Regions from separate parts of the Microbacterium immunditiarum genome, predicted to be linked through region 2. Evidence: predicted binding sites of a transcription regulator. Region 2 holds the regulator's gene; the other holds the start of a gene.
What was found. The regulator HspR, encoded in region 2, represses chaperone genes until heat shock. The targets are predictions, from matches to a motif close to AAGTTGAGTCNNNNNGACTCAACTT.
Positions count from the first base shown of each region.

Region 1: BJ991_RS05440 (Hsp20/alpha crystallin family protein) is a predicted target of HspR. The motif match lies at 2,204-2,228, and genes of this name have one in related genera.

Region 1 covers NZ_JACCBV010000001.1:1,224,273-1,228,679, reverse strand. The annotation lists gene BJ991_RS05450 (TetR/AcrR family transcriptional regulator) at 1-417, opposite strand, end outside; gene BJ991_RS05445 (DUF2804 domain-containing protein) at 441-1,490, opposite strand; gene BJ991_RS05440 (Hsp20/alpha crystallin family protein) at 1,719-2,174, opposite strand; gene BJ991_RS05435 (methylmalonyl-CoA epimerase) at 2,311-2,676, opposite strand; gene BJ991_RS05430 (SDR family NAD(P)-dependent oxidoreductase) at 2,821-3,084, shown strand; gene BJ991_RS05425 (thymidine kinase) at 3,188-3,775, shown strand; gene BJ991_RS05420 (aminotransferase class I/II-fold pyridoxal phosphate-dependent enzyme) at 3,785-4,407, opposite strand, start outside.
Region 2 covers NZ_JACCBV010000001.1:444,288-448,694, reverse strand. The annotation lists gene BJ991_RS02040 (nucleotide exchange factor GrpE) at 1-658, shown strand, start outside; gene BJ991_RS02035 (DnaJ C-terminal domain-containing protein) at 662-1,651, shown strand; gene BJ991_RS02030 (heat shock protein transcriptional repressor HspR) at 1,678-2,133, shown strand; gene BJ991_RS02025 (GNAT family N-acetyltransferase) at 2,158-2,994, opposite strand; gene BJ991_RS02020 (serine hydrolase) at 2,991-4,407, opposite strand, start outside.

The sequences.
Region 1 (4,407 bases), 780 kb from region 2:
CCGCGAGAGGAACCCCGCGAGCAGCGGTGTCGTGAGGCGATTGCCGAGGGTCGCGCGCAGGAGCGCGACCCCGCGCTTCTGCACGTCGGGGCGCTCCCACATCTCGAGCACGTACCGCACGATGCGCTCGCCGATGTCGTCGCGCGGCCCGTCGAGAAGGCGGGGCACGTCGACATCCGGCCGGACCGGCGCGTCGACGATCTCGGTGAGCAGGTCCGCCTTCGTGCCGAAGTAGTGGTGCACGAGCGCGGCGTCGACGCCCGCGCGCGCCGCGATCCCGCGCATCGTCGCACCGTCGTAGCCGAGGTCGCCGAACTCCTCCGCCGCGGCGGCGAGGATGCGGTCGCGCGCGTCGGACGACCCTCCGCGCGGTCGCCCGCGACGGCGCTTCGCGGTCGGCACGACATACTCCGGCATGGCGTCAGCATAGGCCGGGACCGTCACCAGCGGTTGTGCACGTCCTCCGCCCAGCCTGCGATTCCGTCGAAGTGGACGACCTCTCCCCCGTCGACGCGGAACATGCCCGACCAGTGCCCGAAGCACTGGTCGGTGCGCGCCGAGATCACGCCGAGGTTCGTCCTCGACTGCTTGTTGTAGAACGGCGTGAACGTCGCGTCGAGGCCGCCGCCGGTGATGCGCCACGGGCGGTGCCAGTCGCCGAGGTCGTACTCCCACGCGAGCTCGTGGTGGATCTTGTGCAGGCGCCCGTCGACAAGCATCGAGTTCTCCGTCGACCCCGTGCCGTCGGTCCACCTCCCACCGACCTGCACGCCGATCACGCGCCCGTTCGAGACGCCCGAACCGGCGCCCCAGTTCCACCTCACGTCGTAGGGCCAGCGGCCGCGGCCGTGGTCGAGCACTGCCCAGGACTGCCCCGCCGGCACCTCGCGCGTCACGCCGTCGAGCGTGAGCGTCCCGCGCGCCGGGCGCGCGACGTCCTTCACCGTGTACTGGAACCGCGTCGCGCTCCACGGCACGACGACCGCGAGCCGCTCGTGCCCGTCCGGCTGCTCCGCGACGACGTCGAACTCCGCCCCCGGGATGCGAGCGCGTAGGCGCGTGCCGCCGTCCACTTCGTCGATGTCGATCTCGAGATCCTTGGCGCGTGCCCTGGCCGGCCCCGCCTCGAGGCGCGGCGCGAGATCGACGCCCCGCGCGGGCAGCAGCGTCGCGTTGCGGGACCATGTGCGCTCGCGCACCCTGTCGAGCACCCACACCTCGTGCACCGCGGCGTAGTCGATCGACGAGACGGTGAGGGCGAGGATGTGCGTCGGGGTGATGACGTTCCAGTACTCCCAGCGCTTGTTCCGGCCGAGTCCGCGGCCGATCCCGGAGGTGTCGACCAGCGGATGCCGCGCCCACCCGATCGCGTCGGTGTTGAGCCGCCCGTTGGGGCGCGTGAGCGACACCGGCGCGGTGAGCTCTCGCTCACGACGGGAGGCCGCGGTCGTGGGCGAGGTGCGCGCGGGCGCGGTGGAATCGGCGGTCATCGGCTTCCTTGCTGACGTTCCGGTTCGGGCTCCGTCGATCCTAGGCGACCCCGCTCCGCCAGGCACAAGCGCGCCGGTGGTGAAAGCGCCGGGCTGAATCGGCCTCCGCGACGTCTCCCAGACGCCCGATCCCCGTTTCCGCCCGGCGCTTTCACGCTTCGCCCGGGTACGCGCGCCCGAACACACGAAACGCCCCGGGCGGGGCCCGGGGCGTGTGGTGATGCGAGGCTACTGCTCGATCGGCTGTGGGGTCTCGCTGCTCTCGTGAGCTTCGATCGTGTGCGGGGCATCTTCGGTCGAGACCGGGATCTTGCGCGGCTTCGCCTGCTCGCTCACCGGAATCGTGACGCTCAGCACGCCGTTGCTGTAGCCGGCCGAGATGCGATCGGTGTCGATGCCCTGGCCGAGGTTGAGCTGGCGCACGAAGCTCGCCGCCTCACGCTCGCGCGTGATCCACTTGACGCCCTCGCCGGAGGGGAGTGTGCGCTCGGCGCGGATCGTCAGCAGCTGACCGTCGACGTCGATGTCGACCGAACCGGGGTCGATCCCCGGCAGATCGGCGGTCAGCACATAGTGATCCCCGTCGCGGTAGAGGTCCATGGGCATGCGCCTCGGCCCGCGTGCGGTCTCGAAGAGGCTCGACGCCAGCCGGTCGAGGTCGCGGAACGGATCGTATGTCGCCATCGGGGTCTCCTTCTCTTCTCTGAGGGTCCGAGTTGAGTCGACTCGACTCAACTGACACCAGGTTAGCACTCGGCCCCAGAGAGTGCTAACGAGATGATCGTTCGCCCACAGCGAACAAGCGGGATGGGGCCGCCGCTCAGCGTCGCTGGAAGGCGACGAGCCCCACGAGGTTCCCCTCGGAATCGCGCACGAACGCCTGCCACTCCTCGTGCCCCGCCGGGCCGAGCGTGTCGTCCTCGTGCGTGAAGATGACGTGCGGCTTCTCGACGACCTCGGCCAGCCCGTCGAGGCGCTCGATCGCCTCGTGCACGTTCTCGACGTGCAGGTAGATGAGCGACGACGGCGCGCTTCGGTCGAGCAGCAGCCGCACGCCGTCGAGGTCGAAGAAGAGGAGTCCGGGCGGGTCGAACCTCGCCGTCGGAGTGCGGTCGAGCAGCACGGTGTAGAACTCGGCCGCCCGATCGAGGTCGTCGGCGTGCTGGGCGATCTGAACGAGTCTCACGAGGTCAGTGTGACACGGGCCCCGCCTGTCAGAGGCGTGCCCGAGCGCGATCGCCACTCCTCACGGGTTGAGCTCACGATGAGCACGGGGGATGCGGCCCTGAACGATCGGTAGCGTTGACGCCATCTGCAACGGAGGAGGCACATGAGAATCGACGGCACGACTGCCCTCGTCACCGGCGGCGCCTCGGGCCTCGGAGCCGCGACCGCCGCGAGCCTGGCCGAGCGCGGGGCATCCGTCATCGCCCTCGACCTGCCGCAGGGCGTCGAGAAGGCCGAGCCGCACGACGGCGTGCGGCTGGTGGCAGGCGACGTCACGAGCGAAGACGACGTCCAGGCGGCGCTCGACGGGATCGATCCGGATGCCGCGCTGACGCGCGATGCGGGTGGTCGGCTGGCACGAGCGTAGGAGATGATGCGGAGGTAGGACGGATGCCGCGTCGGCCGTCCTCCCTCGGGCGCGTTTCCTACCCCGATGCACCCACGTCGCGACCCCGCCGTAGGGTGGCGCCATGCACACTCGCACCGATCCCAGGCTGCAGGTCGTGACCGGTCCGATGTTCGCCGGCAAGTCCGAGGAGCTGCTGCGGAGGGTCCGACGGGCGCAGATCGCGGGACTCGCGGTCGAGGTCATCAGCCACGCCCTCGACGATCGCCGAGGCGCCGGCCAGGTCAGCTCGCACTCGGGCCTCAGCGTGCCGTCGCGCGCGGTGTCGACTGTGGAAGAACTGTCTTCGTATGCGCGCGAGGGCGACCTCGACCTGGTGGCGATCGACGAGGCGCAGTTCTTCGGCGCCGACCTCGTGCCCGCGGTCGACGCGCTCGTCGCCGACGGGCTCACGGTGGTCGTCGCCGGCCTGTGCGTGACGTTCGACGGACGCCCGTTCGAGCCGCTGCCGTCGCTCATGGCGATCGCCGAGGACGTCGTCAAGCTCACCGCGGTGTGCACGGTGTGCGGGGCGGATGCCGCGTTCCACCAGCGCCTCGCTCCGGACGACGCCGGCGACCCGAACGTCCCCACTCGTGAGCAGGTCGGCGGCATCGAGTCGTACCAGGCGCGCTGCCGGCGCCACTTCACCGGGCGCAGGGCCCGGGGCTGACGCGAACGGTCAGCTCGCGCGGACACCGCCGTCCCGCAGCGCGGCGCCGACCTCCACGAGGTGCGGGATCGCCGCCTCGACCATGCCCATCGTGCCCGTGAGCGAGATGCGGAAGTGGCGCGGCTGGTCGAAGAGGGTCCCGGGCATGATGTAGACGCCGCGGGCGGCGAGCGCATCGCAGTACGCGACCGCGTCACCGCCGGGTGCCCGGCCCCACAGATAGAAGGTGCCCTCGGGCCGTGTGACCTCGAACGAGGCATCCGTCAATGCCGCGTAGAGGCGGTCGCGCTTGCGCGTGTACTCGGCGAGGTCGATCGAGACGGTCTCGAGCGCGGGCACGGAGTACTGCATGATCGCGTCGGGGAAGCCCCACCCGATCGCGAGCCCGATGGGCATGAGCGCTTCGCGCAGCTCGTCGCGCTCAGCGGCCGGGATGAGTGGCGACAGGGCGAGGTATCCGAGCCGCTGGCCCGGGGCGAGGAGGACTTTGCCGTAGCTGTAGTCGATGACGGTCCACGGGTACGAGCCGGCGGGGCTCGCGAAGTCGATGCCGTCGAACCGGATGCGCCGGTAGGGCTCGTCCGACATGAGCCAGATACGGCGGCCGTGCTTCGCGGAAGCTTCTTCGAGCA
Region 2 (4,407 bases):
GGACCGAAACGCGAATCCCGGGCCCGGAGGGCCCGACGGCGAAGAGGTCCGTCCGGACGAGGAGGGGTCGGAGGCTCAGGCCTCCGGCCCCGTCCCGCAGGACGGAGCGGATGCCTCGGCCCAGGCCGAGGCGCACGACGAGCTCACGGTCGACGACATCCTGGGTGCGCCCCAGAATGCGGATGCCGCGGCCGAGGACGCCGTGATCGCAGACCTGGAGTCGCAGCTGCTGAACGACCTCAAGCGCCTGCAGGCGGAGTACGCGAACTACCGGCGGCGCACCGAGGAGCAGCGCGAGGTCGAGATCGAGCGTGCGAAGGGCTCGGTCGCGAAGGGGCTGCTGCCCGTCCTCGACGACCTCGACCGCGCCGAGAAGCACGGCGACCTCGAGGAGGGCTCGGCCTTCTCCGTGATCGCCGAGAAGGTCCGCGGCGTTGCCGCGCGCATGGGGCTCGCCGCCTACGGCGAGGCCGGCGAGCCGTTCGACCCGCAGCAGCACGAGGCGATCTTCCAGGCGCCGACGCCCGGCACGAGCGAGCCGACGGTGCTCGAGGTGGTCGAGGTGGGCTACCGCCTCGGCACGGTCGAGTTGCGCCCCGCGAAGGTCGTCGTGGCAGTGCCGGCTGATCCTGAGGCGAGCTCGGGGGGCCAGGCATAGCCCATGGCCAGCCAGGACTGGTTCGACAAGGACTTCTACAAGACGCTCGGCGTGTCCAAGGAAGTGTCCGACGCGGATCTGAAGAAGACCTATCGCAAGCTCGCGCGCAAGTACCACCCCGACAGCAACCAGGGTGACGCGGCGGCCGAGGCGAAGTTCAAGGAGATCAGCGAGGCCTACTCGGTGCTCTCCGACCCCGAGCAGCGCACCGAATACGACCAGATCCGTGCGATGGGCTCGGGCGCGCGGTTCACCGCGGGCGGCCAGGGCGCGGGCGGATTCGAGGACGTGTTCTCGATGTTCGGCCAGGGTCGAGGTGCGCGCTACGAGACCGGGGACTTCGACGACATCTTCTCGATGTTCAACCAGCAGCCCACCGGCGGCTTCGGCTCGGGTCGCTTCGGCCAGCCGAGCGGGGGCTTCCGCGGCTACGGCGGGCCGACGCGCGGTGCCGACGTCACGGCGCGCACGACGATCGACTTCATCACCGCCACGAGGGGCGAGACGATCACGCTCCAGGGCGAGGACGGCAAGCCGTTCAAGGTGAAGATCCCGGCCGGCGTCGCCGACGGTCAGCGCATCCGGCTGCGCGGCCGCGGCCGCCCGTCGCCGGACGGCGGCGAGAACGGCGACATCGTGGTGCTCGTGACGGTGCGCCCGCATCCGGTCTTCACGCGCGACGGCCTCAATCTGCGCGTGACCGTCCCGGTCACGTTCACCGAGGCGGCGCTCGGCGCGACGATCGAGGTTCCCACGCTCGGCGGTGACCCCGTGAAGCTGCGTGTCGCGCCCGGCACGCCGTCCGGCCGTGTGCTGCGGGTGAAGGGCCGCGGCGTGCAGACGCAGAAGGGCACGGGCGACCTCCTCGCAGAGGTCCAGGTGGTCGTGCCGTCGCACCTCGACGACCGGGCACGCGAAGCGCTCGAGCGCTTCCACGACCTCGAGCCGAAGGAGAACCCGCGGACGGACCTGATGGCGAAGGCCAAGGGCTGATGTGCGGCGGACGGTGGTGAGAAGCGATGGGTGAGCACGACGAGATCGACGAAGAGGCGCCGATCCTCTCGATCGCCGTCGCCGCCGAACTGTCGGGGCTGCATCCGCAGACTCTTCGGCAGTACGACCGGCTGGGCCTCGTCGTGCCCGCTCGCACGCAGGGCGGGTCCCGCCGGTACTCGCTCCGTCACGTCGAGCAGCTGCGCCAAGTGGCGCGGCTGTCGGGTGACGGCATGAGCCTCCCCGCGATCGCGCGCATCCTCGAGCTCGAGGAGCGCGTGCGCGTGCTCCATCGCCAGGTCAGCGAGCTCGAGCAGCGCGTGCGCGCCGAGCTCGAGAACCGCCCCGGCGCGCGCGTGTTCGCCGCCGGCCCGACCGGCGCGGTCGTGCGCCTGCGCCACGGAACGCGCGTGCGTCGCGCGACCGACATCGTGCTGTGGCGGCCGCGGCCCGGGGTCGCGCTGCCCCCCGAAGAGGAGTGATCCGGCGGCGCATCCGCCGCCTCGTCAGAGCGGTCGCTCCAGGTGGTACGACCCCTCCCGTGAGACGCCGACCAGCCGCCAGCCGCCGGCCATGAGCGGGCTCAGCGCGCCCCGGAGCGCGAGGCGCCACAGGCGCGCCGCATCCGGATCGCGCGTCCGCAGCCCCTCGATGTCGCGCGGGATGTCGACGCGCACCGCCGCGGCATCCGCCGGCAGCGGCAGCGCCGCGGGCCGGTCGTCCGCCACGACGAGAACCGGTGGCGCACCGGTGTCGACCTCGCCCGACGCCGGCTCGTCGTCGAGGGTCCACTCGATGAGCATCCGGTCGCTCTCCTGACCGGCGTTCACGCCGTCGCTCATGACGCCGTAGAAGTCGGAGAGATAGCGGATGCCGCGCGCTGCGAGCGTCTGGACGTTGAAGTACGCGTTGCGTGCGACGAGCGGGTCGAAGGTCCACGTCATGCGGCGCGCTCCGTGCTCGAGTGCCCACGCCCGCTGGTGGAACTTGAGCGCGCGCCCGACGCCGCGACCCGCGACCGCGGCGTCGACGCCCGTGATGTGCGAGTGGAGCGCGGATTCCGCCGGCGGGTGGAAGAACCCGACGCTCGCGCCGATGAGGCGGCCGCCGCGGAACGCGCCCGCGACGTAGTTGTCGCTGTGCGCGAGCGCCACGAGGAGCCCGGGGTTGACGTGCGAGCGATCGACGTCCACCCGCCAGACGCGCGCGAACAGCGCGGATGCGTCGACCATCTCGTCGGGCGACGAGAGGAGACGGATGTCCGCACCGGCGGCCTCGGCGAGTCGGGCGGCGTCGTCGCGCGCGGTCGCCACGAGGCGCCCCTGCTCGAGGGTCACGGTCATGACGGCGCCACTGCCGGGAGGAAGCGGTAGCCCATGTACGCGCCGCCCGGCACGGGGCGGAACTGCGACCACCCCGCGAGGTCGGGCGTCGTGAACGCCCACACGCCGTCCACGTCGGACGGCACGAGGTCGATGAGCGTGGCCGGCGGCGCCTCGCCCGTGCGCAGAAGGTCGGTCAGGGGCGTCACCTCCAGCTGGAAGCCGGACTCCTTCTGCGCCACCAGGACGTGCGTGCCGGCGGTGCGGTACTCGCCGAGGGGCGCGTCGCCGCCGCGATCGCCCGCCGCGAGAGGATCCGCGATCACCGTTCCGTCGACGAGCTGCGCCGCCTCGGCGAACAGGTCGTGGTAGAGCCCGTCCGCGTGGCCGCCGGTCGTGAGCAGCGCGATCGCGGTGCGGGCGCCGGGAAGGATCCGGAGGTACGCGCGCTGGCCGATCGTGCCGCCGTCGTGGCCGTAGACGGTCCGTCCGTTCCAGTCCTGCAGGAACCAGCCGAGGCTCCACGCGGCGGTGGAGGTCACGGCATCGCGCAGGCTCACCTGCTCCTCGAGCATCGCGTGGTGGGCGGCCTCCGACAGGATGCGCGTGCCGTTGGGGGCGACCCCGCCGCGCATCGCCGCCGCCGCGAACGTGAGCAGGTCGCCCACACTCGCGTCGATGAGTCCGGCGGGGCCCATCGACCGCGTGATCGGCCACACGGGGACGGGCGCCGCGAGCGCGCCGGCGCCGGTGTGGCCGGTCGCCGTAGCGAAGCGCGGCACATCGTCGAGCAGCGTCACGGTCTGCGTCAGGCCGAGCGGCTCGATGATCCAGCGACGCAGCGCCTCGTCCCACGTCGTGTCGCGCAGGGCCTCGACGATGCGGCCGGCGAGCACGAAGCCCGAGTTGCAGTACGAGAAGCGCTCGCCGACCGGCGTGATCTGCGCCGCGGTCGACAGCGATGCCACGTACCGCTCGACGCAGTCGTCGCCGCGTCCGGTGTTCGTGAAGAGGTCGCCGTCCATGCCGCTCGTGTGGGTGAGCAGGTGCCGCACGGTGATGCGCTCGGACGACTCGGGGTCGGCGGTCGTGAAGTCGGGCAGGACGCTGCGCACGGGTGCGTCGAGGTCGAGGAGCCCCTCGTCGACGAGCTGCATGACGAGGATCGCCGTCCACACCTTGGTGATGGAGCCGATCTGGAACACGGAGTCGAGCGTCGCGGGCTGTCCGGTGCTCGCGTCGAGCACGCCGGATGCCGCGCGCGTCGTCGCGAGCACGTCGCCGTCGTCGTCGAGCTCGACGATCCCGAACTGAGCGCCGACCACGCCGTGCAGGCGCGCGAGCTCGTCCAGCCGGCGCTGCCAGTGCGCGGCATCCGAGACTCGGGGATCGGCCGGGACCGCACGCCGGACGCGCGTGTGCCGCTCGACCCAG